Regions from separate parts of the Methylobacterium sp. Leaf100 genome, predicted to be linked through region 3. Evidence: predicted binding sites of a transcription regulator. Region 3 holds the regulator's gene; each other region holds the start of a gene.

What was found. The regulator PhoB, encoded in region 3, activates phosphate uptake and scavenging genes when phosphate is short. The targets are predictions, from matches to a motif close to TGTCATNNANCTGTCAT.
Region 1: the regulator PhoB is predicted to act here: its motif matches at 7,659-7,675, upstream of ASF25_RS02685 (Orn/Lys/Arg decarboxylase N-terminal domain-containing protein).
Region 2: the regulator PhoB is predicted to act here: its motif matches at 2,856-2,872, upstream of ASF25_RS00755 (ceramide glucosyltransferase).

The regions. Positions count from the first base shown of each region.
Region 1 covers NZ_LMMW01000001.1:549,874-559,566, forward strand. Annotated here, with positions in the region: gene ASF25_RS02650 (histidine kinase dimerization/phosphoacceptor domain -containing protein) at 1-371, shown strand, start outside; gene ASF25_RS02655 (response regulator) at 368-817, shown strand; gene ASF25_RS02660 (ABC transporter ATP-binding protein) at 836-2,716, opposite strand; gene ASF25_RS02665 (helix-hairpin-helix domain-containing protein) at 2,952-3,521, shown strand; gene ASF25_RS02670 (hypothetical protein) at 3,607-3,822, shown strand; gene ASF25_RS02675 (metallophosphoesterase) at 3,831-4,646, shown strand; gene ASF25_RS02680 (GNAT family N-acetyltransferase) at 4,663-5,268, opposite strand; gene ASF25_RS02685 (Orn/Lys/Arg decarboxylase N-terminal domain-containing protein) at 5,268-7,610, opposite strand; gene ppk2 (polyphosphate kinase 2) at 7,845-8,768, shown strand; gene ASF25_RS02695 (enoyl-CoA hydratase/isomerase family protein) at 8,848-9,657, shown strand; gene ASF25_RS02700 (BrnA antitoxin family protein) at 9,665-9,693, opposite strand, start outside.
Region 2 covers NZ_LMMW01000001.1:179,472-189,164, forward strand. Annotated here, with positions in the region: gene ASF25_RS00735 (efflux RND transporter periplasmic adaptor subunit) at 1-22, opposite strand, end outside; gene ASF25_RS00740 (efflux RND transporter periplasmic adaptor subunit) at 46-1,203, opposite strand; gene ASF25_RS00745 (TetR/AcrR family transcriptional regulator) at 1,298-1,876, shown strand; gene ASF25_RS00750 (histone deacetylase) at 1,880-2,785, opposite strand; gene ASF25_RS00755 (ceramide glucosyltransferase) at 2,945-4,102, shown strand; gene ASF25_RS00760 (glutamine amidotransferase) at 4,141-4,842, shown strand; tRNA gene ASF25_RS00765 (tRNA-Leu) at 4,846-4,930, opposite strand; gene ASF25_RS00770 (YqaA family protein) at 5,077-5,658, shown strand; gene ASF25_RS00775 (disulfide bond formation protein B) at 5,660-6,148, shown strand; gene ASF25_RS00780 (DUF1178 family protein) at 6,154-6,630, opposite strand; gene ASF25_RS00785 (carbon-nitrogen hydrolase family protein) at 6,650-7,498, opposite strand; gene grxC (glutaredoxin 3) at 7,495-7,755, opposite strand; gene ASF25_RS00795 (response regulator) at 7,845-8,201, opposite strand; gene ASF25_RS00800 (N-formylglutamate amidohydrolase) at 8,421-9,329, shown strand; gene scpA (methylmalonyl-CoA mutase) at 9,510-9,693, shown strand, end outside.
Region 3 covers NZ_LMMW01000061.1:49,289-58,981, reverse strand. Annotated here, with positions in the region: gene ASF25_RS18915 (hypothetical protein) at 9-191, shown strand; gene ASF25_RS18910 (hypothetical protein) at 213-482, opposite strand; gene pstS (phosphate ABC transporter substrate-binding protein PstS) at 749-1,789, shown strand; gene pstC (phosphate ABC transporter permease subunit PstC) at 1,938-2,912, shown strand; gene pstA (phosphate ABC transporter permease PstA) at 2,933-3,823, shown strand; gene pstB (phosphate ABC transporter ATP-binding protein PstB) at 3,874-4,692, shown strand; gene phoU (phosphate signaling complex protein PhoU) at 4,787-5,527, shown strand; gene phoB (phosphate regulon transcriptional regulator PhoB) at 5,628-6,329, shown strand; gene ASF25_RS18875 (GcrA family cell cycle regulator) at 6,396-7,037, opposite strand; gene ASF25_RS18870 (cell envelope integrity EipB family protein) at 7,438-8,313, shown strand; gene ASF25_RS18865 (DUF3572 domain-containing protein) at 8,561-8,893, opposite strand; gene ASF25_RS18860 (response regulator) at 8,969-9,349, shown strand; gene ASF25_RS18855 (PleD family two-component system response regulator) at 9,406-9,693, shown strand, end outside.

The DNA.
Region 1 (9,693 bases), on a different contig from region 3:
GCATCGGCCTGCATTTCGACCTCGAAGCGGTTGAGGTCCCGGTCGAGAAGGCGCCCCCCATCGCCCTGATCATGAACGAGCTCATCACCAACGCCCTGAAGCACGCTTTTCCGGGCGAAGCGCAGGGCTTGCTGTCCATCGTGGTGAAACCCGACGGCGATCATTTCATCGTCGGGATCTCCGACGACGGGGTCGGGATGCCGCGCGAAGTCCTGGGCAATCGTTCCTTCGGCAAACGCCTCATCGAAAGCTTGGCACGTCAGTTGAACGCGAGTATCGCTTGGCAGCCTGCCAATACCGGAGCGCGGCCCGGAACTTGGATCGACATCCGCCTGCCGCTCGAGACCGCCACCAGCAGGGAGACAGCGTGAGCGAACCCCTTCGGGTCCTGATCGCGGAAGACGAAGCCCTCGTCGCGATGCAGCTCGAATTTCTCCTCGAGGATTGCGGTCACGCGGTCGTCGGGACCGCCGACACGGCACAGGGCGCGATCCGTCTGGCGCGCGAAACCCAGCCCGACATCGTGTTCGTCGATCTGCAATTGCGCGGGGGCTCGTCCGGCCTCGATATCGTCCGGACCCTGCGGGACGAATCCGATGCCATGCTCGTGTTCGTCACCGCCAACGCCCGGCGCTTCTCCGAGGATTTCGAGGGAGCGGTCGGTGTGATCGCCAAACCCTTCAGCGAAGCGGTGATCCTCGATACCATCGCGTATCTGGAGGCCTGCGTGCGCAATCCGCCACCCACCATGGACGCGCCCCTGGGCCTGAACCTGGCCCCGGACTACCGGGCGCAGATGGACAGCCTGCGGGACTGACGCGGGCGCGGGACGGCGTCAGCGATAGCCGGCTGCCTGCAGCTCGAACAGTTCGGCGTATCGGCCGCCCGTGGCCTGCAGTTCGGCATGGGTGCCGGCTTCGAGGACCCGGCCACCATCCAGAACCAGGATGCGGTCGGCCATGCGGACCGTGGAGAAGCGGTGGGAAATGATCACCGCCGTGCGCCCGTGGCTGAGGTCGCGAAAACGCTGGAACACCTCGAACTCGGCCCGTGCGTCGAGGGCTGCCGTGGGCTCGTCGAGGATGAGGATCTCGGCCTCGCGCATGTAGGCGCGGCTGAGCGCGATCTTCTGCCACTGGCCGCCGGAGAGGTCGACGCCTTCGGCGAACAGCTTGCCGAGCGGCTGGTCGTAGGCCAGCGGCAGGCGTGCAATCACGGCGTCGGCCAGACTGCGCCGCGCCGCACGGGCGATGCGCGCCTCGTCGGCGCGGGCCTCGATCCGGCCCACCGCGACGTTCTGGCCGGCGGTGAGGTTGAAGCGCACGAAATCCTGGAAGATCACGCCGATGCGGGCGCGCAGCGCGTCGAGATCGTAGTCCGGGAGAGGGCGTCCATCGAGGAGAACCCGGCCCTCGGTCGGGTCGTAGAGCCGGGTCAGCAGCTTGACGATGGTCGTCTTGCCGGCGCCGTTCTCGCCGACGAGCGCCAGGACCTCGCCGGCGCGAAGATGGAACCCGAGGTGGCGCACCGCCCAGACATCCGTGCCCGGATAGCGGAAGCCCACATCCTCGAAGACGATTCCCTCGACCATACGGTTCGGGAGTGGAATCGGCGAGGCCGGCGAGCGGACGGACGGCACGAGGGCGAAGAACGCGAACAGGTCGTCGAGGTACTGTGCCCCGGAGGCGATCTGCGAGACCCCCTGCAGCAGGCCCTCGATGAGGGAGCGCAGGCGCTGGAACGATCCGGCCAGGAACGCGAGATCCCCGATGGAGAACTGTCCGGCCGCCGTACGCCAGACCAGGGTGGCATAGGCTGCGTAATAGGCGAGACTGCCGAGGGCCGCGAAGCCGCCGCCCCAGGCGGCGCGGCGCAGGGCCAGGTCCCGGTTGTCGGCGATGAGCTTTTCCGCGAGGGCACCGTAACGCTCGGCGATGTAGCCGTTGAGGCCGAACAGCTTCACTTCCTTGGCCGACTCGACGCTGGCACCCAGCGTCCGCAGGTAATCGATCTGTCGCCGCTCCGGCGTGCGTGTCCAGGCGAGGCGGTAGCCCTGGCGGTTGAAGTACGTCTCGTTGAGGAAGGCCGGCACCAGGGCCAGGGCCACGAGGAGGATGAGCCAGGGCGCATAGGCCGCCAACCCGATGGCGAAGGCCGCGAGGGTGATGAGGTCCTGGCCCTGGCCGAAGAGCTGGAACAGCAGGTTCGAGCGGCCGGTGACCTGCCGGCGCGCCCGCTCCAGGCGGTCCTGCTGGGCCGCATCCTCGAACTGGGCGAGATCGAGGTCGGCGGCGTGGCGCATGAGCCGGAGGCTGGCGGCGTTGCCGTAGCGATCGGCGACCAGGCCGTCGACGAGGGTGCTGGCACGGCCCAGAAGATCGGACAGGATCGCCAGTCCGAATTCGAGGACGACGAGTCCGGCGAGGTGCCTCAAGGCCGGATCGGCCATCCAGGCGTCGATGCCGAGGCCGATGGGGTGCGGTCGGGCATGTTCGGCCACGATGGCGTCGAGGATGAGTTTCGCCACGTAGAGCATCGACACGGGCAGGCTCGCCCGGGCGAGCCGCAGGGCGAGGCTCGCCGGCAGCAGGCGCGGGCTCGCGGCGTAGACGAGGCGGGCGAGGGCCGGCAGATGGCGCAGGGCGCCGAAGCGCTCGGCGAGGGCACCGTCCGGCGGCGCGGTGGAGGGAGCGGGGTCGGGACGGGGTGCTGGCATCGGCGCGGACCATGGCGGGGCCGGGCCCATGCGTCGATCCCGGCCGGCGGTGCCGGGCTGTCGCAGGCCGTGGCGCCGGTGCCTTGAGAGATCGGACTATCCCCGTGCGATCGGACGGGTGGCAAAAGGGGCTTTTATCGACAGGAGATTGCCGCCCGTCGCGTCCGCGCCGGGGCATCGACCTGTAACCCATGATAAACGAGGGATCGTTTCTCGTATCCGAGGCCGCCACCGAATGCTCAGCGGTTCAGCCTTCCTGCGGGTCGTGGTTCTCCTGATCGTGGCGGCCGGGCTGGCTGGAATCGTCCAGCGCTACTGGTCGCCCGCGACCGTCGACCCCGATCCGGGGCCCGCGGCCGTGCCGGTGGATCCACCGCGCACCGTGCGCCGTGCCGACCCTGCGCCCGTTCCGGCAGCCCCCCCGGCGCCCGTCCAGCCGATACCGCAGGCCCCTGTCGCATCCGCCGCTCCGATGCCCCCTCCCCTCGCACCGACGCCCACGCCCCCGACGCCGTCCGTGCCCGCCAGATCCGCCCCATCCGCCCCCCTGACGTTCGAGCCCTCGATCGCCGCGGGCGAAGGGGAGGTCGCCAGCGCGTCCGACAATGCCGGCCCGCGCGCCATGGCCATCGCCGATCTCAACACCGCGAGCGTCGCCGAGCTCAACGGGCTCAAGGGCGGGGGCATGATCGGCCGCTCCATCGTGCAGAAGCGGCCCTACGCGTCCGTCGATCAGCTCCTGTCGAAGCGCGTCCTGAGCCGGGCGACCTACGAGCGGATCAAGGATCAGGTCACGGTGCGTTGAGGATGCGGGACGGGTAGCGTCGGGCGCGGCGGGTGCCTACACTGACACCGCGGCGACGCCAGCCGTATCGAGCCCAGGACCGACCATGTTTGCGCAAGCCGGTGGCGTGACCTTCCGCGAGGATCTCGGCGTCGAGGAGACCACCGAGACGGACAACATCGTCCGCTGGGACGGCGAGAAGCTCTACGTGGAGCACGACATCTACCACAACGGCCAGCTGGTTCACCGCAAGTACCGCAAGACCGTCACCGAGCCCGTGGCCCGCGCGCTCCAGGCGATCATCAACCGCGCCCAGCAATAAAACAGGCGTTGCGGCGCCTCGCCCACATCTCGGACCTGCATTTCGGCCGAACGAACCCGGCCGTGGTCGAGGGGCTCATCACAGAACTCAACCGCGATCGTCCCGACCTCGTCATCGCGTCGGGGGATTTCACCATGCGTGCGCGCAGGGTGGAGTACGCGGCGGCCCGGGCCTTCCTGGCACGCCTCGACGCGCCGTGGATCGCCGTGCCGGGCAACCACGACATCTCGCCGTTCCACCTCGTGCAGCGCTTCCTCCGGCCGTTCGCGCGCTACCGCCGCTACATCGCGCCCAGCACGGAGCCGACCCATCTCGACGACGAGATCGGCATCGTCTGCCTCAACACAGTGCGGACCTGGGCGCCCGAGGCCGACTGGTCGCAGGGCAAGATCCGGCGGCGCCAGATCGTGCAGGCCGAGGCGCGGCTCGCCGCCATGCCGGCGCACGTGTTCCGGATCGTGGTGGGACATCACCCGTTCATGCCGCCGCCCTGGGACGAGGAAGCCCGCCTCGTCGGCCGCGCCGACTTGGCGCTCGCCGCGTTCCGGCGCCAGGGCGTCGGACTGACCCTCGCCGGCCACCTCCACCGGCACTACGCCCGGTTCGCCGAAGCCGACGCCTCGGGTGCTGCGAACGACACGGTGGACCGGGGCGTCATGCGGGGCCGACGCGGGCATCTGCTCGCGGTCCAAGCGGGTTCGGCCACCTCGACCCGCCTGCGCGGCTCCGAACCCAACGCCTACAACCGCATCGTCATCGCGGACGGCGCCGCCACCGTGACCGTGCGGCTGTGGCATGGCAGCGGTTGGCGGGACGCCGAGTAGGTTCCTCGGTGACCGGCTATTTGCCGATCCAGTCGTGGCCGGCCACCACCGCCTCGACGGGACGCGTCCAGGTGCCGGGCTGGTCGGTCGCGCCGGAGCCCAGGGCGCACTGTACCATGACGCTGTCGCTCCAGCGGCCGTACTTGTAGCCCACCGCCGGCAGCAGCCCGACGCGCACGAACCCGCAGGCTTCGTGCAGGCGCAACGAGGCCTCGTTCTTCGCGTCGATGTAGCCGATCATCTGGCGGTAGCCGCCGGCCGCGCAGGCCTCGATGAGGGCCGGCAGCAGGCGCCGGCCGATGCCGGCGTGCAGGTGCTCGTGGTGGACGTAGATCGAGTGCTTGAGGGTGTAGCGGTAGGCCGGCCGCTTGCGGAACGGCACCGCGTAGGCGTAGCCGGCCACCACCCCGTCGCGGTCGGCGACGAGGTGCGGCAGGCGCTTCTTGCGCATGGCCTTGCGGCGCTTCTTGAGGTCGTCCGGATGGAGCGGATCCTCCTCGAAATCGCCGACATCGCCGACCCCGCGCCGGATGTGGTGGGCGTAGATGTCCACCATGTCCGCCACGTCGGCATCCGACGAGGGTCGGATGACGAGGTCGGGGTCGCCGGCCAGCGCCGGCATCAGCGGGTCTCGCGCATGACATACGTGTGGAACCGGATGGTGCCGTCCGGATCCACGTTGCGGAACACGCCCTGGATCTCGGCCTCGAACCCGGGGAACAGGTTCGCGGAGCGCTCGAACATCTTGAAATAGTCCAGCATGGGTTTCGCCCGCTCGTCCAATCGCTCGCCCGGCAGCACCGTGCCGATGCCCGGCGGGTAGACCAGAAGCAAGGTCGTCGCCACGCGCCCTTCCGCCTCCGCGATGGGCACGTAATCGACGTTGTTGCGGGTGAGCTGCTGGACCGCTTCCTTGGGCGTCATCACCATCTCGGGCAGGTGCCCCGGCTCGAACTGCTTGCGCTGGAGGGCGCTGGTGCCGGCCTCACGGTGGAAGGCGTGGAAATCGGCGCAGAGATCGCGCAGGCGCACGCCCTTGTAGCGGTTGGGCCGGCGCCGGACGAACTCGGGCATCGCCTCTTCGAGCGGCACGTTGTCGTCGTGCAGGCGCTTGAAGGCGACGAGGCCCGAGATCAGCGTGCCGGCCTTGGAGGATTCGACGCCCGGCGTCAGCAGGAAGAGCAGCGAGTTGAGGTCGTTCTTCTCCGGCACGATACGGTTCTCACGCAGGTACTGGGCGACGATGGGCGCGGGCACGCCGTGCTCGGCGTATTCACCTGTACGCCGGTCGAAGCCCGGGGTGAGCACCGTGAGCTTGTTCGGGTCGGTCATGGCATAATCGGGCACCACGTGCGTGAAGCCGTGCCAGGCCGCGCCCGGAGTCAATTCCCAGTACTTGGCGTTGCTGGCGAGTTCGTCGGTGGAGATGCTCTCCCACGGCACCTTGCCATCCGGGCCCTTCACGGTGTCGGGCACGAAGGGGTCGAAGAACCAGCGGCGGAGGGGATCGCCCTCCTTCTCCTCGAACTCGCGGCGGATGGCCCGGACCTTCTTGCGCCACTCGATGCCGAGCCGAATGGTGTCGTCCCAGAGGACGACGCCGGAGCGGCCCTTCATCATCTGCGCGCCCACATCGAGGGAGGCGAACAGGGGATAGAACGGCGAGGTCGAGGCGTGGACGAGGAAGGTCTCGTTGAAGCGCCGGTGCTCGATGCGGCGGGTCTGGCCGCGGATGTGGCTGTCCTTGGTGTGGATCTGCGAGGCCTGGGAGAAGCTCGCCAGCTGCTTGTGGGTCGATTGCGTGGCGATGATGCCCGGCGAGGTCTCGTCCAGCCCCTTCAGGCCCATGGCGAAGCGCCCGGCGAAGAGCGGGTGGAACTTCATGAAGCCCGCCCAGGCCTCGTCGAACAGGATGTAGTCGCAGAGGTGCCCGATCCGATCGAGGATCATCTGCGCATTGTAGATCGTGCCGTCGTAGGTGCATTGCTCGACCACCGCCACGCGGAACGGGCGCTCGCGCTTCCACGCGTCGGGGTCCTTCACCAGGGGATTGGTGCGGATCTTTTCGCGGATCGCCGTCTCGTCCAGGGCCTCGGCGTACATGGGGCCGATCAACCCGAAGCAGTTGCGATCGGTCTCGAGGAACACCGGTACGGCGCCGCCGAGGAACAGGGCGCCGTGATGCGCGGCCTTGTGGTTGTTGCGGTCGAACAGCACGAGGTCGCCCTCCGCCACCAGGGCCGACAGCACGATCTTGTTCGAGGCCGAGGTGCCATTGAGGACGAAGTAGGTCTTCTCCGCCCCGAAGATGACGGCGGCTTCCTTCTGCGCCTTCAGGGCGGGCCCCTCGTGGACGAGGAGGTCGCCGAGATCGAGGACAGAATTGTCGAGGTCGTCGCGAAAGATCGCCTCGCCGAGGTGCTCGACGAAGATGCGGCCGATGGGCGAGCGGTTGTAGAAGATGCCGCCGTTGTGGCCGGGACAGGTCCAGAGCTGATTGCCCTGCTCGGCGTAGTCGACCAGCGCGCCGAAGAACGGCGTTTTCAGGGTCTCGGCGTATTGCTTCACCCGGCTGACGAGGCCGCGGGCGATGTATTCGGGGGTTTCTTCGGCAAGGAAGATGTAGCCGTCGATGAAGTCCAGCACCTCGACGGGGATGTCTTCCAGGCGCTTGCGGCGGACCATGATCACGATGGGCATTTCCAGCCCGCGTTTCCGCATCAGGTTGATGAGCGCCGCCGCCTTGCCGTCCAGCCCGCGCTTGCCCCAATCCACCACCATGCAGCCGATGGCGGCGTCGGTCTGGACCGCGATGGCCGCATCTTCGACGCGCCGCGCCCGCACCACCTCGAAGCCGAGCTTCTCGATGGAGGTGAGGATTTGCTGGACGCGCACGCCCTCGAGATCGTCCGGATCGAAGTTCGGCGCGCACATCAGCACGGTGAAGCGGCGGAAGAAGTCCATGCGGGAAAAGGCTCCGTGGTGTTTGGCGCGCACCGTTCGCGACGGGACGTGACGCTTCGATGACAGTTGCGGAGGGGCGGCGGCTTTTCGAGGGCGACACGGCCGGGTTCGGCGCCGGCGGCCGGCGGCATCACCCATAGACCGATGGCGCACCGATCGCCCGTAGCAGCACTGTCACACGCGCCTGCTCTAACGCCAGCGATCGGGATTCGAGCGACGGGCGGGACGGCGGCAATGGATCAGGGGCAACGGGCAGGCACCTTCGACATCGAGGCGATCCGCCGTGAAGTCGCCGACGATTTCGACGAAGAACTCGAAATGGAGATGGAGGAGGAGCGTCTCGAACGCCTCGCCGATGCCGTCGGGGACGGTCCACGCGCGCCGCAGATGGACCGCAGGCGCTATTTCCGCGAGCTGTTCCGGCTCCAGCACGAGCTGGTGCGCCTGCAGGATTGGGTGCAGGCTCAGAAGCTGCGCGTCGTCGTGATCTTCGAGGGCCGGGATTCCGCCGGCAAGGGCGGGGCGATCAAGCGCATCACCCAGCGTCTCAACCCCCGCGTCTGCCGCGTCGCCGCCCTGCCGGCCCCGAGCGAGCGCGAGCGCACGCAATGGTACTTCCAGCGCTACGTGACCCACTTGCCCGCCGGCGGCGAGATCGTGCTGTTCGACCGCTCCTGGTACAATCGCGCCGGCGTCGAGCGCGTGATGGGCTTCTGCACGCCCGACGAGGTGGAGGAGTTCTTCCGCTCCGTGCCGGAATTCGAGCGCATGCTGGTGCGCTCAGGGATCATCGTGCTGAAATACTGGTTCTCGATCACCGACGAGGAGCAGGAGCTGCGCTTCACCATGCGGATCCACGATCCGCTGAAGCAGTGGAAGCTCTCGCCGATGGATGTGCAGTCGCGCCGCCTGTGGGAGGATTACACCAAGGCCAAGGAAGTGATGCTCGCCCGCACCCACATCCCCGAGGCGCCGTGGTGGGTGGTCGAGGCCGTGGACAAGAAGAAGGCCCGGCTCAACTGCATCGCCCACCTCCTGTCGCAGATCCCCTACGGCGCGGTGGCGCACCCGGCCGTCCAGCTGCCCGAGCGCGAGCGCCACGACGACTACGCCCGCCAGCCGGTCCCGCCGGAGATGTTCGTGCCGAGCCTGTTCTGAGACGACCGCCCCCGGGTTGATCCGGGCCGCCGGGATGGGCAGACCCGGGGCTGGAATTCCACGCGACCCCGGACCCGCCATGACCAGCCCTGCGCGCGACACCGACGAGCTCCTGTTCACGCAGGACGGGGCCGGCATCGCCCGCCTCGTCCTCAACCGGCCCCAGGCCCGCAACGCCCTCACCTTCGCGATGTATCAGGGGATCATCGACCGCTGCGCGCGGATCGAGGCCGACCCGTCCGTGCGGGTGCTGGTGATCACGGGCGCGGGCGAGAAGGCGTTCGCGGCCGGTACCGACATCGCCCAGTTCCGCGGCTTCGCCTCGGCCCAGGACGCCCTGGACTACGAGCGGTTCATGGACCGGGTGATGGGTGCCCTCGAGCGCCTGCGGGTGCCCGTCATCGCGGCCATCGCGGGGGCCTGCACGGGCGGCGGGGCGGCCATCGCGGCGGCCTGCGACCTGCGGGTCGCCACCCGCGACGCGCGCTTCGGCTTTCCCATCGCGCGGACGCTGGGCAACTGCCTGTCGCTCGCCAACCTGAAGCGCCTCTCCGGGCTCGTCGGCCCGGCCCGGGTCAAGGACATGATCTTCACCGCCCGCCTCGTCGGGGCCGAGGAGGCGCTGGCCATCGGCCTCGTCGGCGAGGTGGTGGCGGATGCAGATGCCCTCGCGGTCCGCGCCACCGAACTCGCCACCCTCGTCGCCGGCCACGCGCCCCTCACCCTCCACGCCACCAAGGAGGGCCTGCGCCGGCTTCAGGACGCCGACGACACGGCCGGCGAGCGCCCCGGTGACGACCTCATCCGCCTCTGCTACACGAGCGCCGATTTTCGCGAGGGAATGGAAGCGTTCCTGGGCAAGCGGGCGCCGGATTGGCGGGGGCGGTGAGAACCGGTCACTTCGGCGGAACGTCCTGGAGCATGG
Region 2 (9,693 bases), on a different contig from region 3:
CGAGGACCGCGAGGAAAGCCACGACGGCAGGAGCGGGGTGATGGTTCACGGGGCAACCCCCAGGGTCTGGGCGACGGCGACGACCTGGCCCGGTCGGAGCAGTTGGATACCGGCGATGACCACTTCCTCGCCGGGCTCGATCCCGCCCGCCAACGCGATGGTATCGGGGGCGTAGCGCTCCAGGGTGACCTTGCGCGGCGCCACGGTGCCGTCCTTCGGATCACGTACCCACACCGCAGGACCATCCTGCCAGCGGTAGAGGGCCGACCACGGCAGGACGATGGCCTGGCGCGCGTGGAACTTGCCGGTGCCGATCACCACGGCGCCGAGGCTCATGCCCGGCGGGGTCGCTTGGAGCCCGACCTTGACCCTCACGGTGCCGGAAGCGGAATCCACGCTCGGCGAAATTTCGCGCACGCGGCCCACCGCCGTCACCTTGGGGTCGGCCTGGAGGGCGACGGCGACGGTCTCGCTTTCGGGTGGTGCCGCCAGCACCGCCTCGAAGATGTTGAACACCGCGTCGCGCGGGCCGTCCTGCGCCATGACCATCACGGTCTGGCCGGCCTGGACCACTTGGCCGACCTCGAAGGTTCGGCTGAGCACGATTCCGTCGACCCCGGCCTTGAGATCCGTGTAGGAAAATTGCTCCTGGGCCGTGCCGAGGGCCGCCTTGGCGGATTCCACCGCCGCCTGCGTGGTGCGCAACTGCTGCTCGGCGTCGTCGTAGCTCGGCCGCGTGGTGTAGCCGCCGGCCATCAGGCTTTCCTGGCGCTTGAAGCTGACCTTGGCCTGCGTCAGCAGGGCTTCGGCCGACGTCAGCGCCGCCTTCGCGTTGTCGAGGTTGGCCCGCTGCTCCTGCGGATCGAGGCGCGCCAGAACCTGATCGGCCCGGATGTGATCGCCGACCTCGACGAGGCGGCTGGCGATCTTGCCGGCGGTGCGGAACGAGACGTTGACCTGAGACTGCGCCTCGATGTCCCCGGTGAAGATGAGGTCCGAACTGATGGTGGTGCGCTGGGCCACCACCGTGCGAACCAGGGCGAGCTCTTGGCTCCTGTCGGTGCCGGCAATCCTGTCCGCGCCAGAACGAACGCTCTCGTCGGCCGCCGCGGGGACGGGAACTGCGGCAAGGACGGCCACGGTCACGAAAAGCGCCGCGCCGAGGAGAGCCGGCCAGGATCGGATCGGTGAAAAATCCGTCATCGCTTCCCGCTCGTCCCTCGCGCGACCCTATCGGTGGCGATCCTTATCGGCTATCTTACCGACCGTCCAGACGGTTTTTAGAAATAGGAACGTGATGACCAAACCGCGCACGCGGCGCGAAGACCGCCCGGCGATCATCCTCGATGCGGCCGAGCGCCTGATCCGCCGCGTGGGGACACGCACCCTGACCATCGATGCGGTGGCGGCGGAGGCCGGCCTGAGCAAGGGCGGCGTGCTGCATCATTACAGCTCGAAAGACGCGCTGATCCAGGCGCTGGCCGAGCGCAAGCTCGGGATGATCCGCGACAGCATCGCGGCCCACGAGGCGGCTCAGGGACCCGGTCCGGCCGCTCTCCCTCTGGCGCTCATCGCCCATGTCCGGCAGGTCTACGCCGACGAAGAGGGATTTCCCCGCGCCCTCCTGCTGGCATCGGCGGAGAATCCCGAGGCCTTCGCAGGCTTCAACACATTCCTGAAGGACCGCCTCGCCCAGATGGAAGACGTCGCCCGCTGCCCCGGCGCGGGTGCGGTGCTGACCTTCGCGACGCTCGGCCTGCTCCTGACGCGGACGCTCGGCTTCCACACCATCGAGGGTGCGGATCTGGCTCGATTGTTCGACGCCATGGAGCGATTCGCGCGGGATCTTCCCAAAGGCGACCCGGACCGGGCGTGACGCTCAGGCGGCCTGCGCCGCCATGGCCTCGAACACACCGGCATGGCGGGCCGCGAGGGCATCGATATCGGTTGCGTAGCCGCCGCCGATCACCGCCACGAGGGGAATGTTGCGGGATCGCGCCGCCGCGACGACCAAGCGGTCCCGAGCGGACAGCCCCGCATCCGTGAGGGCGAGGCGACCGAGACGATCGTCGCGGTGGGGATCGACGCCGGCGTTGTAGAAGACGAGATCCGGAGCGAGCGCATCGAGGAGGGGGCCGACATGGGCTCCTAGAGCGGCGAGGTATGCCGCGTCCTCGAGCCCGTCGGGCAGGCCGACATCGCGGTCGCCTGCGATCTTGCGGGCCGGGTAGTTCCTCTCGGCGTGGAGCGAGAACGTGAACAGGTCCGGCGTGCCCGACAGGCAATCGGCGGTGCCATCGCCCTGGTGCACGTCGCAATCGATCACCACGGCGCGGGCGATGGTGCCCTCCCGGTGAAGGGTACGGGCCGCGATGGCGACATCGTTGAAGATGCAGAACCCGGCCCCGCCGCTGCGGCGGGCATGGTGACTCCCCCCGGCGGCGCTTCCCGCGAGGCCATGCGCCAGGGCGAGTCGCGCCGCCAGCAGGGTCCCGGCGACGGAGGCCCGCGAACGCGCGACCACGCTCGCTTCCACGGGCAGCCCGATCTCCCGCGCGACGGCGCGCGGGACGTCGTGGGCGAAGACGGATTCGACGTAGGCCCGGTCGTGCACCCCGGCGATGAGATCCACATCCGCCGGCTCGGGACGCACGAATCCCCCCGGCGCGAGGCCCCGCGCCTGGAGGATCTCGGACAGGCGGCGGTACTTGCCCATGGGGAAGCGGTGCCCGTCCGGCAGGCTCGCCTGATAGTCCGGGTGATAGACGATGGGCGGGACCGTCACGCCCCCGCGGCCTCCGCTCCGTGGACCATCCCCCGCATTCCCGCCCTTACGCCGCCCATCCCGCAGACCTTGTCATACGACTGAAGCCGAGGGGCTGTTAGGGCCGTTCGGACGACCGGGGCGCGGCACGATGTCGGCCTCGGCGCGGGAGACCCGGACATGATGGACGCCTGGACCGGAACGGACCTTGCCCTGATCTTGTGTCTCGCCCTGACGCTGATCAACTTCGCCAGCCTCGGGCTGGCGGGTCTGCGTCTCGGGGGACGGCGCGGCGCCTCGATCTTCCCCACGAAAGCGCCGATCTCCCTGGTGCGCCCGGTCTGCGGCCTCGAGGCCTTCAGCGAGGAGATGCTCACCCGGGGCTTTCGCCTCGAGCATCCTGACTACGAACTCATCTTCTGCGTGGCCGACCGGGCCGACCCCATCGTGCCGCTGCTCCACCGCCTGATGGCCGCTCATCCAGAGATTCCGTCCCGCCTCATCGTCGGCGACGAGCGAATCAGCGACAATCCGAAGCTCAACAATTGCGTCCGCGGCTGGGAGGCGGCGCGTCACGACTGGGTGGTGTTGGCCGATTCCAACGTCCTGATGCCACCGGATTATCTCCAGCGGCTCCAGTCGGCATGGCGTCACGACACCGGCCTCGTCTGCTCGACGCCCATCGGCGCGCGACCGGATGGCTTCATCGCCGAGATCGAATGCGCGTTCCTCAACACCCTCCAGGCCCGCTGGCAATATGCAGGCGAGGCCGTGGGCCTCGGCTTCGCCCAGGGCAAGAGCATGCTGTGGCACAAGCCGTTCCTGGAAGCCCGCGGCGGCATCCGCGCCCTCGCGGCCGAGATCGCCGAGGACGCGGCGGCGACGAAGCTCGTGCGGGCGGCCGGCGCCCGGGTCCATCTCGTGGCGAGCCCGTTCGAGCAGCCCCTGGGGCGGCGAAAGCCCGCCGAAGTCTGGGCGCGCCAGTTGCGCTGGGCGCGCCTGCGCCGCGTCACCTTTCCGGCGTTCTTCGCACCCGAGATCGGCACCGGTCCGGTCCTGCCCTTCGGCATCGCCCTCCTGTCGGTTCCATCGACGACTCTCGCGGGTTGGCTGTGCGCTCTGGCCGCCCTCTGGTACAGCGCGGAGTACGGCCTCGCGGTTCGAGCTGGATGGTATCGTGGGCCGCGCCTTCTCCTCGCCTTCCTCGTCCGCGACGCTGTCTTCCCGGTGATCTGGATCGGCGCCTGGATGCGGGGCGCGGTTCTCTGGCGCGGCAACCCCATGGATATCCGACCGAAGGCACCGGCCCGCCTGAGCACCCGGGTGACGGCGGCCTGAGCTTCCGGTGCGGCCGGCGCCCTGGTAAGCCGCCCGTCATGAAGATCGGCATCCTCGAGACCGGCGATCCGCCCGAGCGCTTGAGTGACCGCTACCCGTCCTACGGGCGGATGGTGGCCGATCTCGTCGGGCCCGGCCATGCCTATACGCACTATGCCGTCGCGCGTGGGACCCTTCCGGCGGACCCCTCGGAGCAGGACGCCTACCTCATCACCGGGTCCCCAGCGGGCGTCTACGAACCGCTGCCCTGGATCGCCGCCCTCATCGGGTTCCTGCGCACGGTGCCGCCCGAAACGCCGCTGGTGGGCATCTGCTTCGGTCATCAGGTCATGGCCGCCGCCTTCGGCGGGCGGGTGGCGAAATCGCCCAAGGGCTGGGGCATCGGCCTGCATACCTACCGGGTCCAGGCACGCGCACTCTGGATGGACGACGTCACCGAAATCGCCGTCCCGGCGATCCATCAGGATCAGGTTCTGGAGCCGCCGCCCGGCACCCTGACCCTCGCGGGCAGCAGCTTCACGCCGTACGGCATCCTCAATTACCGTGACCGGCGCGCAATCTCGTTCCAGGTCCACCCGGAATTCGCGTCCGACTACGCCCTGGCCCTCGTCGCCGGCCACAGCCCTGCGGTACCGCACGAGCCGGCGGTGCACGCAGCAGCCCTCGCCTCGCTGGCGCGAGCCAACGACGGACCACGCCTCGGCGGCTGGATCAGGCGATTTCTGGAGACCGGAGCGTGACGATGGTGCGGGCGGTCGGAATCGAACCGACACTCCTTGCGGAACCGGATTTTGAGTCCGGCGCGTCTACCAATTCCACCACGCCCGCGATGCACGCCTCATGGCACACCTTCGTGATTCGAGCCAGTGGCGATTTTCCACGGCCGCGTGCTCGCCACGCCCTTTGGCCTATGCTCAAAGGGCAGTGCTTTTCCACCCCATCCATCCGGATTCCGCCAAGCCCATGATCCGTCCATGATCCGCCGCCTGTACGAATGGATCCTCGCGCTCGCGGGCAAGCCGTCGGCGCCGTGGGCGCTGGGCGCGGTGTCGTTCGCCGAGAGCTCGTTCTTCCCGGTACCGCCCGACGTGATGATGGTGCCCATGGCGGTGAGCCGGCCCGACCGGGTGTGGTTCTACGCCCTCATCACCACCCTGACCTCGGTGGCCGGCGGCGTGCTCGGCTACGCCATCGGCGCCCTGCTGTTCGATTCCGTCGGCCAATGGGTGTTCCGGGTCTATGGCCTGTCCGAGAAGGCCGCGACGTTCCAGGCGTCCTACGCCGAGTACGGCCATTGGGTGATCCTGCTGAAGGGGCTGACCCCGATCCCATTCAAGCTCGTGACCATCACCTCGGGTTTCGCCCATTACGACCTGTTCTGGTTCGTGGTTCTGTCCCTCGTCACCCGGGGCGCGCGCTTCTTTCTTCTGGCGGGACTTCTCGGGCGCTACGGCGTTCAGATCCGCGGGGTGCTCGACCGGCACCTCAACGTCGTCGCAGCCATCGCGGTCGCGGTGATTATCCTCGGCTTCGTCCTGTTCAAGGTGCTTCTGTAAGATGAACTACGCGACCCTGCTGCGCCTGCGCCGGAGCGCCCTGATCCTCGTCGTCGGCGCGGTGGTGACCCTGGCGGCGGCGCTCTATTTCCAGTTCGTGCTTGGCTACGTGCCGTGCAAGCTCTGCCTCGAGGAGCGCATTCCGTACTATGCGGCGATCCCCCTCGGGATCCTCGCCCTCGTGCTTCCGGAACGCCTGAGCCGCGTTGCCCTGGGCCTGGCCGCCCTCGGGCTGCTCTACGGCGCCGGGTTGAGCGTCTATCACGTCGGCGCCGAGTGGGCGCTCTGGGCCGGTCCGACGGATTGCGGCGGGGGTACCGGGGCGGCACCCGCCACGGTCACGGATTTCCGCGCGACCCTCGAGACCACGCGGGTGGCCGATTGCTCCACCGCCGCCTGGCGGTTCCTGGGCGTCTCGCTCGCCGGCTGGAACGCCGTGGTGGCGTTCGTCCTCGCGTCCATTTCGGGCACGGCCGCCGCGAAGCGCTGATGGGGTCAGTGCCGGTCGTCGGGGGCGGGCGGTAGGGGCGCCACCTCGATACCCTCTTCGACGAGGGCTCGGGCTTCCTTGAGGCTGGCTTCGCCGTAGATCGGGCGGGTCGGGCTCTCGCCGTAATGCATCCGGCGCGCCTCCTCGGGAAACGCCGTGCCGACATCGTCGGCAGTGCTGGTGACGTGCTCGCGCACGGCTCGCATGAGCGCGCGAACGCGCTGTTCGGGCTCCGAGAACACGGGTGTCGGCGCAGGAGCGGGGACTGGCGTCACCTCGGGCACATCGGCAGCGGGACTGCGAGCCACCGCACGATCGGTGCGGGCGATGGCCGGGGCCATCATTCCCTTGGCCACCCGCGCGGATCCGCAGACCGGACACGCCACCAGCCCACGCGCGGCCTGGTCGTCGTAGGATTCGCTCGACGGAAACCAACTCTCGAAGGCGTGGCTGCCATCGCAGACGAGGGTGTACCGGATCATGGGCGGACTCGGGTCGGGATCAGGCGGAATGCCCGATCCGCTCCACGGTGAACGGCCGGGCGTGCAGGAGGGCCGGTATCCGCGCACGGGCGTCGGTGACGCGGGACAGGTCGATCTCCGCCAGGATCACCCCGGGCTCGTTTCCGCCGGCATCGGCCAGCACCTTGCCCCAGGGATCGACGATGAGCGAGTGGCCGTAGGTGTCCCGCCCGTCCTCGTGATGGCCGCCCTGCGCCGCCGAGATCATGAACGATCCCGTCTCGATGGCGCGGGCCCGGTGCAGCACGTGCCAATGGGCCTCGCCGGTCTGCTGGGTGAAACACGCCGGCGCCGTGAGGATCGTGGCGCCGGCCTCGGCCAGCGCCCGGAACAGGGCCGGGAAGCGGATGTCGTAGCAGATGGTGACGCCGATGGGTGCCCACGGCGTGTCGGCCACCACCGCACAGGCTCCTCCCGTATACGTGGCGGATTCGCGCCAGCGCTCGCCGTTGGGCAAATCGACGTCGTAGAGATGGACCTTGTCGTAGGACGCGGTGATCGCCCCCTGCCCATCGATGAGGAAGGCACGGTTGGCGATCTTGTCACCGTTGCGCACGGCGAGCGACCCGATCTGGACAACGAGGCCGCGCTCCCGCGCCACCTCGCGCAGGGCCGCCAGCGTCGGGTCTTCGTCCTGGCCGGTGACCTTCTCGAACAGGCTTGCCTTACTGCGCTCGACCAGGGAGGTCATCTCCGGGGTCTGCACGTAATCGGCACCTGCATCCGCCGCCTCGCGCACCAGGGCGACCGCCGCGTCGCGGTTGGCGAGGGGGTCGCGTCCCGAGCGCATCTGCACGCAGGCGGCGACGAAGCGGGATGCGTCCGTCACGAGGCGGACACCATCGGCTCGAGCTTGCCGGCGCCGTTGAGAGCGTAAAGATCGTCACAGCCGCCCACATGGCTCTCACCGACGAAGATCTGCGGCACGCTGGTGCGTCCCCCGGCCCGCTGAACCATGGCGGCGCGCGAGCCGGCCGTCTTCTCGACGTCGATCTCAGTGAAGACGATGCCCTTCTCTCGAAGCAGGCTCTTGGCCGCCGAGCAGTAAGGGCACCAGGCGGTGGTGTAGATCGTGACCGGCTTCATGTCTCAGGGCCCCAAGGCGTTCCACATCGCTTATAGGCGAGCCCGGAGACTCTTCCTACTGCGGCGTTCCGCGGGGCCTGAGGCGATTTTCAGGCCGCGAGCAGCTTCTCGACTTCGTTGACGAGGTCGCGCAGATGGAACGGCTTCGACAGCACCTTGGCGTCCTTCGGAGCCTTCGAATCCGGGTTGAGGGCCACAGCTGCGAAACCCGTGATGAACATCACCTTGATGTCGGGATCGAGCTCGGTGGCGCGGCGCGCCAGCTCGATGCCGTCCATCTCGGGCATCACGATATCCGTGAGGAGCAGCTCGAACGGCTCCTCGCGCAGCCGGTTGTAGGCCGAGAGGCCGTTGTCGAACGAGAGCACGTCGTAGCCGGCATTCTGCAACGCCTTGGCCAGGAACCGGCGCATGTCGTTGTCGTCTTCCGCGAGGAGGATCTTCATCGAACGTTGCCTTGTGCCCTTGAGTCGCTGTGTTCTTTCCACAAAGCACCAGCTTGGTAAACAGAACGTTGCCAACGGACGCCGGCCGCCCCCCGGGCTTGGTGTGCGACGGCACCGTGGCCTGCGGGCGACGGGCGCCGTGACGGTAGACACGGCCCGCACGGCCCCGCACAGTGGGGCCATGCGTTTTCCCGCCCGGACCGAGGCGCCCGCGCCGCGATGACAGAACCGCTCTCCCCTCCGGATTCTCCGGAACATCCCTGGTTCGACCCGCCCTTCCGCGTGGACGAGCCTGAGGCCCACACCCTCCCCTTCGTGTTCAATGCGCCCCATTCCGGGGCCGTGTATCCGCGCGCCTTCGTCGAGGCCTCACGCCTCGACGCCCTGACCCTGCGTCGGTCGGAGGACGCGCATGTCGACCGGCTGTTTGCGCCGGTGGTGGATCTCGGCGCGCCGCTCATGAGCGCGCACTTCCCCCGGGCCTACCTCGACGTGAACCGCGAGCCCTACGAACTCGACCCACGCATGTTCGACGGGCGATTGCCGGCGTTCGCCAACACACGCTCCATGCGGGTGGCCGGCGGCCTCGGCACCGTGCCGCGAGTGGTCGCCGACGGACAGGAAATCTATCGCGGACGCCTACCGGTGGAGGACGCGGTCACCCGGATCGAGACTCTCTACAAACCGTATCATCGCACCCTGCGCGGACTGATCCAGCGCACCGCCCGCGAGTTCGGCCACGCCATCCTCATCGATTGCCATTCGATGCCGTCCTCGAGCCTCGGCCGGGACGAGTCCGCACGGGCCGACTTCATCCTCGGCGACCGGTTCGGCACCGCCTGCGCGCCCGAGCTCATCGGGGCTTTCGAGGACCACCTTCGTGCCCGTGGATTCCGCACCCTGCGCAACAAGCCCTATGCGGGCGGCTTCATCACCGAACATTACGGCGAACCGAATCTCGGACGCCATGCCCTTCAGGTGGAGATCAACCGTGCCCTCTACATGAACGAAACGAGCCTCGCACTCGGGCCGGGCTTCTCGGAACTGGTATGGCACCTGCGGACCGTCGTCGCGGCGGTGGCAGCCGAAGTCGAGGACTGGGCGCCGCGCCGAATGGCGGCGGAGTGAAGCGAGCCATCGCCCTGCCGCCGGCAAATCTGCCCGATCCCGAGGCAAAATTATTTTAAGGCCAGACACGGCGCGCGAAATTTTCGTGACATCGAGCCAGCCGTTCGGTGGATAGCAGTAGCCCGGCTCGCGCGCTTACCTATAATGCCGGGCAACACGCCGCCGCACGAGCACGCATCCATGCCCTCCCGCATTCCCGATTTCACCGCCGTCGCCTACGCGGCCGATGCCATTGCCGCCCCGGTGCCGCCGATGGGCGAGCCCTGGATGACCCCCGAGGGCATTCCGGTGAAAGGCGTCTACGGACCCGAGGACCGCGAGGGCATCGAGTTCCTGAACACCTATCCGGGCGTGGCGCCGTTCC
Region 3 (9,693 bases):
GAATGGGCATGGACCACGAACACGACGGGGACGCGCATCCCACGCTGACCGACGAGACGCGCTACCGCCTCGGCAACGCCCTGCGCTCCCTCTACGAGGAGACCTGCGACACGCTGCCGATCCCCGACAGCCAGATCGACCTCCTCCTGCGCCTGCGCCACAAGGAGCGCGACCGCCGCCGGATGGACTGAACGTCCCCGGACTGCGCGGGCCTACCAGCGCCGCGCGCCCGGCTGTCGCCGATATTCCGCCGCCCGGATCAGGGTGAGCACCCGATCGAGGTCGAGCAGGGCTTCGCGCTCCTCGGTGCCGGCCTGCGCGATCGCCTCCGCATTCGTACCGAATTGCTGCTGCTGCTGAACGAGGACGAGCCTGCGCTCCAGGGCCTCGCGCTGCACGTGGAGGTCGAGGAACTCGCCCTCGCCCGGATCGCCCACCGGATCGCCGCCCGACGGCGCCTCTTCGCGGTCCGCTTCGTTCATCGCCATCGTTTCCCCCGAGCCGCATCGTGCCACCACACGGCGCCAAGACACGGTGCTGAGCGCAGGTGTTGCCAACGCACGAAGTCCAAGGACCGTGCCATTCAGCCGCGCCGCCGCGGGGAATGGGCGGGCGCTGTCATCCGTATGTCACGTCGTGGTCATAGAGCCGCACCATCGGGCGGCTAACGGGTCGTGGCGGATCTAGGGCGCGCGGATCGCGCGGGCCCTTCGGTCCCCCCTCCCGCTCGACAGACACGGAGAGCCTCGTGAAACCCTTCGCCTACGCGCTTGCCCTCGGGCTCGCGACCGCCCAGCTCGCCACCTCCGCCCTGGCTGCCGACATCACGGGTGCTGGCGCAACCTTCCCGTTCCCGGTCTATTCCAAGTGGGCCGAGGCCTACCGTAAGGAAAGCGGCATGGGCCTGAACTACCAGTCCATCGGCTCGGGCGGCGGCATCAAGCAGATCCAGGCCAAGACCGTCGATTTCGGCGCCACCGACGCGCCCCTGAAGGGACCGGCCCTCGAGAAGGACGGCCTCGTCCAGTTCCCCACCGTGATGGGCGGCGTCGTCCCCGTGGTGAACATCCCGGGCGTCGAGCCGGGCAAGCTCAAGCTCACCGGCGAGATCGTCGCCGACATCTATGCCGGCAAGATCGCCAAGTGGTCGGATGCCCGCATCGCCAAGCTCAACGAAGGCGTGAAGCTCCCCGACGCCAACATCACCCCGGTCTACCGCTCGGATGCGTCCGGCACGACCAACATCTTCACCACCTACCTCTCCCAGGTCTCCGAGCCCTGGAAGAAGGAGTTCGGTGCCGCCACCACGGTGAGCTGGCCCGTGGGCCAGGGCGGCAAGGGCAACGAGGGCGTCACCGCCACCGTCAAGCAGGTCCCCAACGCCATCGGCTACGTCGAGTCCGCCTACGCCAAGCAGAACAAGCTCAGCCACACCCTGCTCCAGAACAAGGCCGGCAAGTTCCCGCAGCCCGACGACAAGGCGTTCCAGGCCGCAGCCGCCAGCGCCGACTGGAAGTCCGCCCCCGGTTTCGGCATCTCGCTGACCGACCAGGCCGGCGAGGACGCCTGGCCGATCACCGCCGCGACCTTCATCCTCGTCTACCGCGAGCCGGCCGACGCGGCCAAGACCGCCGACGTGCTCAAGTTCTTCGACTGGGCCTACAAGAACGGCGACAAGCTCGCCGTCGACCTCGACTACGTGCCGCTGCCCGACAACGTCGTCGGCCTGATCCACGAGGCCTGGAAGACCATCAAGACCAAGGATGGCAAGCCCGTCTACAACAACTGAGCCCTCCTCCACGGAGGACAGGTGATCCATCGACGGGCCCGGTGCATGCGCCGGGCCCGTCCCATGGGCGAAAGTGGGCCCGGCGACGGTGGGCTCGCCTCGGGGCACGCCGCGCTGTAGACGCCGCAGAGAGAAGAGACGATTTCGGATGGGCGCCTTGACTGAACAGATCTCCCTGACGCGGACCGCCGCTCCGGCCCGGCGCAAGCCCGGCGGCCTCGGCGACACCCTGTTTCGGACCGCCTCCTACGCCTCGGCGATCCTCGTCCTCCTCGTTCTCTTCGGCATCCTCGCCTCCATCGCGTATGGCGGCTGGCCGGCCTTCGCCGAGTTCGGCCCCGGCTTCATCACCTCGAGCGCCTGGAACATCGGACAAGAGCAATACGGTGCCTTCGTCGCCATCGTGGGCACCCTGGCCTCGGCGATCCTCGCTCTCCTCATCGGCGTGCCGCTGTCCCTCGGCATCGCCATCTACCTGACGCAGCTCTGCCCCGGCTGGGCGCGCAAGCCCGTGGCGATGACCATCGAGCTCCTCGCCTCGGTGCCGAGCATCATCTACGGGATGTGGGGCCTGTTCATCTTCGCGCCCCTGTTCGCCCGCTTCGTGCAGATGCCGGTGTCGAACCTCGTGGAGGGGATGCCCATCGTCGGCACCCTGTTCTACGCCCGCGTGCCCTCGGGCGTCGGCATCCTCACCGCCGGCATCATCCTCGCCATCATGATCGTGCCGTTCGTGGCCTCGATCACCCGCGACATGCTCGACCAGATCCCGACGGTGCTGCGCGAGAGCGCCTACGGCATCGGCTGCACCACCTGGGAGGTGGTGCGCCACGTCCTCGTGCCCCAGGCCTCGGTCTCGATCATCGGCGCGATCATGCTCGGCCTCGGCCGCGCCCTCGGCGAGACCATGGCGGTGACCTTCGTCATCGGCAACGCCAACCGCCTCTCGGCCTCGGTGTTCGATCCGGGCTCCACCATCGCGTCCCGCATCGCCAACGAGTTCAACGAGGCCGACGGCCTGCAGCTGAACTCCCTGATGGCGCTCGGCTGCATCCTGTTCGTCATCACCTTCCTCGTCCTGATCGTCGCCCGCCTGCTCGTCCGGCGCGTGAAGGTCGCTTGAGTCCGGCCGGAGACACCACCATGGACGCGCTCAACACCGTCACCGCCGCGCCGCCCCTCCAGGCGAGCCGGGTCCGCTCGGGACGCCGGGTCGCCGACAAGCTGCTCATCGGCGCCAGCACGGTCGCGACCCTCATCGGCATCCTCGTGCTCGGCTCGATCCTGGCCATGCTGATCATCGAGGGCGTGAAGGGGTTCTCGCCGCTCCTCTTCACCGAGCCGACGCCCGGGCCCGGCTCCGAGGGCGGCGGCATCGCCAACGCGATCCTCGGCAGCTTGGTGATGACCTTCCTGGGCATCCTGGTCGCGACGCCGGTGGGCGTCATGGCCGGCACCTTCCTCGCGGAGTACGGCCGCAACTCGAAGCTCGCCGACCTCATCCGCTTCCTCAACGACATCCTGCTCTCGGCACCCTCCATCCTCATCGGCCTGTTCGTCTACACCCTGATGGTGCGGCCCATGGGGAGCTACTCGGGCTGGGCCGGCGCCGTGGCGCTCGCCATCATCGCCACCCCGGTCATCGTCCGCACCACCGAGGACATGCTGCGCCTCGTGCCCTCGACCCTGCGCGAGGCCGGCGCGGCGCTCGGGGCCCCGCCCTCCAAGGTGATCACCGCCATCACGTGGCGCGGGGCCTCCGCCGGCATCGTCACCGGCATCATCCTGGCGCTCGCCCGCATCGCCGGCGAGACCGCGCCGCTCCTGTTCACGGCGCTCAACAACAACAGCTGGTTCTCACCCAACCTCATGGGCGGCGTGCCGAACCTGCCGGTGATGATCTACCAGTTCGCCCTCTCGCCCTACGGCAACTGGCAGCAGCTCGCCTGGGCCGGCGCCCTCCTGATCACCGTCACGATCCTCGCCCTCTCGATCGTGGCCCGCTTCGTCATCAAGAGCGAGCGCGCGCGCTGATCCGCGCCCCGTTCGCCCCGCCCCCGTTCGACCTGAAGGACCCGCAACCGATGAACGCCGCCAACGGGATCACCTCCGCGCAGCTCACCGGCCGCCACAAGGCGGACGAGAGTTCCCCCGTCCGCATCGCCGTGAAGGATCTGAACTTCTACTACGGCACCTTCCACGGCCTGAAATCCGTGAACCTCAACTTCCACGACCGGCAGGTCACCGCACTCATCGGTCCGTCGGGCTGCGGGAAATCGACCCTGCTGCGCACCTTCAACCGCATCTACAGCCTCTACCCCGACCAGCGCGCCGAAGGGGAGATCCTGCTCGACGGCCAGAACGTCCTCGACGCCAGGGTCGACCTGAACGAGCTGCGCTCGCGCATCGGCATGGTGTTCCAGAAGCCGACGCCGTTCCCGATGTCGATCTACGACAACGTCGCCTTCGGCCTGCGCCTCTACGAAAAGCTGCCGAAAGCCGACCTCGACGTGCGCGTGGAGGAGTCCCTGCGCAAGGCTGCCCTGTGGGACGAGGTGAAGGACAAGCTCAAGCAGTCCGGCATGGGCCTCTCGGGCGGCCAGCAGCAGCGCCTGTGCATCGCCCGCACGGTGGCGCAGCGCCCCGAGGTGATCCTGTTCGACGAGCCGACCTCGGCCCTCGACCCGATCTCGACGGGCCGCATCGAAGAGCTCATCGAGCAGCTGCGGTCCGAATTCACCATCGTCATCGTCACGCACAACATGCAGCAGGCGGCGCGCATCTCGCAGTTCACGGCGTTCATGTATCTCGGCGAACTCGTCGAGTTCGGTCCGACCACGCGGATCTTCATGAACCCCGAGAAGCGCCAGACCCAGGACTACATCACCGGCCGCTTCGGCTGATTTCTTGGGAGAGGGGGCGGCTCCTCCGCCGCAGCCCGCCCCACCCCGCCCTGTGGCAGGGTTCCCCGAACGAGACCTGACCGAGGAGTGCGACATGCCCGACCACATCGTCAGTTCCTACGACACCGACCTCGAAGACCTGCGGCGGTCCATCTCCGAGATGGGCGGCATCGCCGAGAAGATGATGACGGAGGCGAGCGACGCCCTCGTGCGCCGCGACGTGCCCCTGGCCCAGGCGGTCATCGCCGCCGATCACCGTCTCGACACCCTGCAGCGCGAGATCGAGGAGCGCTCGATCCTACTCATCGCCCGGCGCCAGCCCATGGCCATCGACCTGCGCGAGACCGTGTCGGCGATCCGGGTCTCGAACGACCTCGAGCGCATCGGCGATCTCGCCAAGAACGTCGCCAAGCGCGTGGTGGCGATCGCGGACCAGATCCAGCCGCAAAAGATCGTCATCGGCGTCCAGCACATGAGCGACCTGGTGCAGGAGCAGCTCAAGGACGTCCTCGACGCCTATGCCAGCCGCGACACCAAGGCGGCCCTCGACGTATGGGAGCGCGACGACGCCATCGACGCCCTGTACAACTCGCTGTTTCGCGAACTCCTGACCTACATGATGGAGGATCCGCGCAACATCTCGTTCTGTACGCACCTGCTGTTCGTCGCCAAGAACATCGAGCGTATCGGCGACCACACCACCAACATCGCCGAGACGATTCACTACCTCGTCACCGGCGCCAACAGCCTGGCGGAGAGCGATCGTCCCAAGAACGACGCTTCGAACTACGCCACGGTGGACATGCCGCCCCTCGGCCTGACCACGGGCGCCTGAGGGGAGCCCTCGTCGAGGGCGCGAAAGACCAAGGGTTCGAGCCCTGCCCGCCCCGCCATGGGTCGGGCGGGGTTCCGGGCCGCATGAGCGGGCGGTTGTGATGAGTACGCGGATCCTCATCGTCGAGGACGAGGAGGCCCTGACCCTCCTGTTGCGCTATAATCTCGAGGCCGAAGGGTTCGAGGTCGATTCCGCCGCGCGCGGCGACGAGGCCGACCTGCGGATGCAGGAGCAGGTGCCCGACCTCGTGCTGCTCGACTGGATGCTGCCCGGCCTGTCGGGGATCGAGCTGTGCCGCCGGATCCGGGCGCGCCGGGAGACCGAGCGCCTGCCGGTGATCATGCTGACGGCCCGGGGCGAGGAGGGCGACCGCATCCGTGGCCTCGGCACCGGGGCCGACGACTATATCGTCAAGCCGTTCTCCGTGCCGGAACTGCTCGCCCGCGTGCGCGCCCTCCTGCGCCGGGCCAAGCCGGCCCACGTGGCCAACCTGCTGGTGGCCGGCGACATCGAGCTCGACCGTCTCAGCCACCGCATCCGCCGCGAGGGCCGCGAGATCCATCTCGGTCCGACGGAGTTCAAGCTCCTCGAATTCCTCATGCGCAGTCCCGGGCGCGTGTTCTCGCGCGAGCAGCTGCTCGACGGCGTCTGGGGGCACGACGTCTACATCGACGAGCGTACCGTGGACGTGCACGTCGGGCGTTTGCGCAAGGCCCTGAACCGGCCCCGGCAGAGCGACCCGATCCGCACGGTCCGGGGCTCGGGCTACTCGTTCGACGAGATGTTCGCCGGCACCGAGTGACGCGCCGGCCGCAAGCGCGGAGCGTGACCCGCTCGGGGTCCCGGCGGCACGACGATCGCGATCGCCTCAGCGAAATCCGCCGACCCTGCGGTCGCGCTTGCGCTCGGCCGCCGGCTGGTAGGCGATCTGGGCGTGGTGGGTGCAGTAGGGCAGGCCGGTGATGGCGCGGTCGCCGCAATAGTGGAAATCGGGCGACGTCGGGTCCCCGAGGGGCCAGCGACACATGGATTCGCGCAGATCCATGATCGTGACCCTGCGCGAGGCCGCCAAGCCCACGGCCTCGATCCGGGCCACGGGCACCGGCGCGGCGCGCGTATCCGCGGGAGCGGGCTGCATCGCGACGACGGATCCGGCCTCGACCGCCGCGGTTCCGGACGGTTCGCTGTCCCGGCCCACGGTCCCGAGCATGGGGGCATCGATCCCGAGCCCTTGGATTTCGGTGTCCCGATGCCCGGTCTCGTGGTCCGCGGATTCCGGTTGTCCGGGCTCCTGGCCCGCGCCCTCGCGGACCGGCTTCTTGCGGGGAAGGGTGTCGGGCCCCTTCGCCACGCGGCCGGACAGGCCGAGACGATGGACCTTGCCGATGACGGCGTTGCGGGTCACGCCACCGAGTTGCGTGGCGACCTGGCTCGCGCTCAGGCCGTCCTGCCACAGGCGGCGCAGGAGATCGACGCGCTCGTCCGACCAGCTCGGAACCGTTTCGGTCATCGCCCCCTCCGACATCGTGCACCGATCACCGCATGTATCACGGGCGCGAAGGACCGGCGGCGGAGCTCCGCAGCGTAAGGTCCCGGGACCGGACAGGTGACGTTCGCCTCGGGCTCTCTTCGGCGACGGTCGAACCGTACAGGAGCGCCCGAGTCCGAGGCAAGAGCGGCCTTGACCGCGTTCGGGCGGGCGACGGGGTTTTCACCGTCAAAGCCAAGTTGGCAAAGCCAAGTTTGCAAACCCAGGTTTGCAAGGACGAGTTCGCAAAGCCGTGCCCGGCTCTCTCCGCCGCGAGGGACTCGCATTGCCGGTGGGTGACGGGCGGCCTATCTGACGGGCAGTCCATGCGTGCCGAACGGTGCGCCGGTCCGACCCCGCCAACCCCCCGGCAGGAGACTTCATGCGTCTGTCCCGCGCCACGGCCTGCCTCATCCTGTCCGCCAGCGGGGCGTCGGCCGCCGAGCCCGTGCCCCTCGCCAGCCACCGCGCGGTCTACGACCTGTCGCTCGCCCAGAGCGGCGGCACCCGGGCGGTGGAGAGCGCGCGCGGGCGCATCGTCATCGATTTCTCGGGCGACGCCTGCAAGGGCTACACGATGCAGACCCGGCAGGTGACGGTGCTGGAAAGCGGCGAGACCGGCAGCCGCACCTCGGACCTGCGCAACACCACCTTCGAGAGCGCCGACGGGCGCAGCTACCGCTTCAAGGTCAGCACTTTGCTCAACGGCACGCCCGGCCAATCCGTGGACGGCACCGCCGAGACGGTGGCCGATGCCCTCAAGGTTCGCCTGAAGGAGCCCAAGCGCGACGGGTTCCAGGCGAGCGGAGAGGTGCTGTTCCCGACGGTCCACATGCGCCGCCTCATCGCGGCGGCGCGCGAGGGCCGGACGACCCTCTCGGTGAAGGTCTACGACGGCACCGACGACGGCCGGAAGGTCTACGACACCCTGGCGGTGATCGGGCGCCCGGCCACGACCGCTTCCGTCAAGGAAGGGGCGCCTCAGGAGGAAGCCGCGGGCGAGGGCGCCGCGAAGCCGAAAGCCGACCGCGACAAGCCCCTGCGCGAGGGGGAGATGGCGGGCATGACCCACTGGCCGGTGACCCTGAGCTACTTCACCGCCGGCGAAGGCGAGCGCACGCCGATCTACGTGCTGACCTTCGACCTCTACGAGAACGGCGTCAGCGGCAACCTGCGCCTCGATTACGGGGAATTCGCCGTGGCGGGCAATCTCAGCCGCCTCGACAAGCTCCCGGCCGCCACCGACTGCAAGTCCTAGAGCACTCTCCGCCGAAGTGGATGCCGGTTCGGCGCAAAAGAGCGCGGCAAAGCGAAGGCCTCGCGATGTGGCCCGACCCAACGCGGTCGGGCGCAGCGCGAGGGCATCGGCTCCCGGAGCGGCGTCGATCCGCCGGCAGGGCGGATGATGCGGAGGCGCCCCTCTCACCGCGACGGGAGTGGCCCGTCCACCGCTCCGATCGATCGGTCGGGCGGACCTGCCTCGAATGGGCGGACGCGGGGCGCCGTCAGACGTCGTCGCCCCGCGTCCCCTGATCCGAAAATCCGTCGTCGAACTCCATGGGCGAGAGTCGGCCCCAGGCCGCCGCGATCCGCTCGGGCGGCACCGCCAGGGCCTCCGCCGCGGCCATCAGGGTGGCTTCGTCGCCCATGACGTGGTCGAGGAGCCCGGCCAGGAATCCGGCATCCTGCGCGCTCGCCCGCAGGGTGTCGGGGGTCACCCCGGTGGCGTTGAGGAAGGGGTAGAGCCGCTCGTCGTCCGTGGCCATCCAGGCGAGGATCGCCAGGGCGAGGCGCTCGGCCGAATCACGGTCATTGGCGGATTTGCGTTTCGTCAACATGTATCCGTTACATCTCATTGCGCGGGCCATGCCTCGAAGAACAATGAGCCGCTCGAACGCCGGGAACAATGGGCCATGACAAAGACGGTGCTCATCGTCGAGGACAACGAGCTGAACATGAAGCTCTTCAACGACCTGTTGGAAGGGCACGGCTACGCAACGCTCAAGACCGCCAACGGGATCGAGGCCATCGAACTCGCCCGCGCCCACCGGCCCGATCTCATCCTGATGGACATCCAGCTTCCCGAGGTCTCCGGCCTCGAAGTCACGAAGTGGCTGAAGGAGGACGACGACCTCAAGTCGATCCCGGTCATCGCCATCACGGCCTTCGCCATGAAGGGCGACGAGGAGCGCATCCGCGAGGGGGGCTGCGAGGCCTACCTGTCGAAGCCGATCTCGGTCGCCAAGTTCCTCGCCACCGTCCGTCAATATCTCGGTGACGGCAAGTCGTCGTGACCCGGCATATCCGTCTGATCGGGCGTGTCCCCTTCGATCCGAACGCGTGAGGACAGATGTCGGCCCGGATCCTGATCGTCGATGATCTCTTCCCCAACGTGAAGCTCCTGGAGACCAAGCTCTCCCTGGAGTATTTCGACGTGCTGGCGGCCATGAACGGCCCGGATGCCCTGGCGATCTGCGCCAAGGGTCTGTGCGACCTCGTCCTCCTCGACGTGATGATGCCCGGCATGGACGGGTTCGAGGTGTGTCGCCGGCTCAAGAACGACCCCAACACCGCCCATCTGCCCGTGGTGATGGTCACCGCCCTCGACCAGCCCTCCGACCGCCTGCGCGGCCTCGAT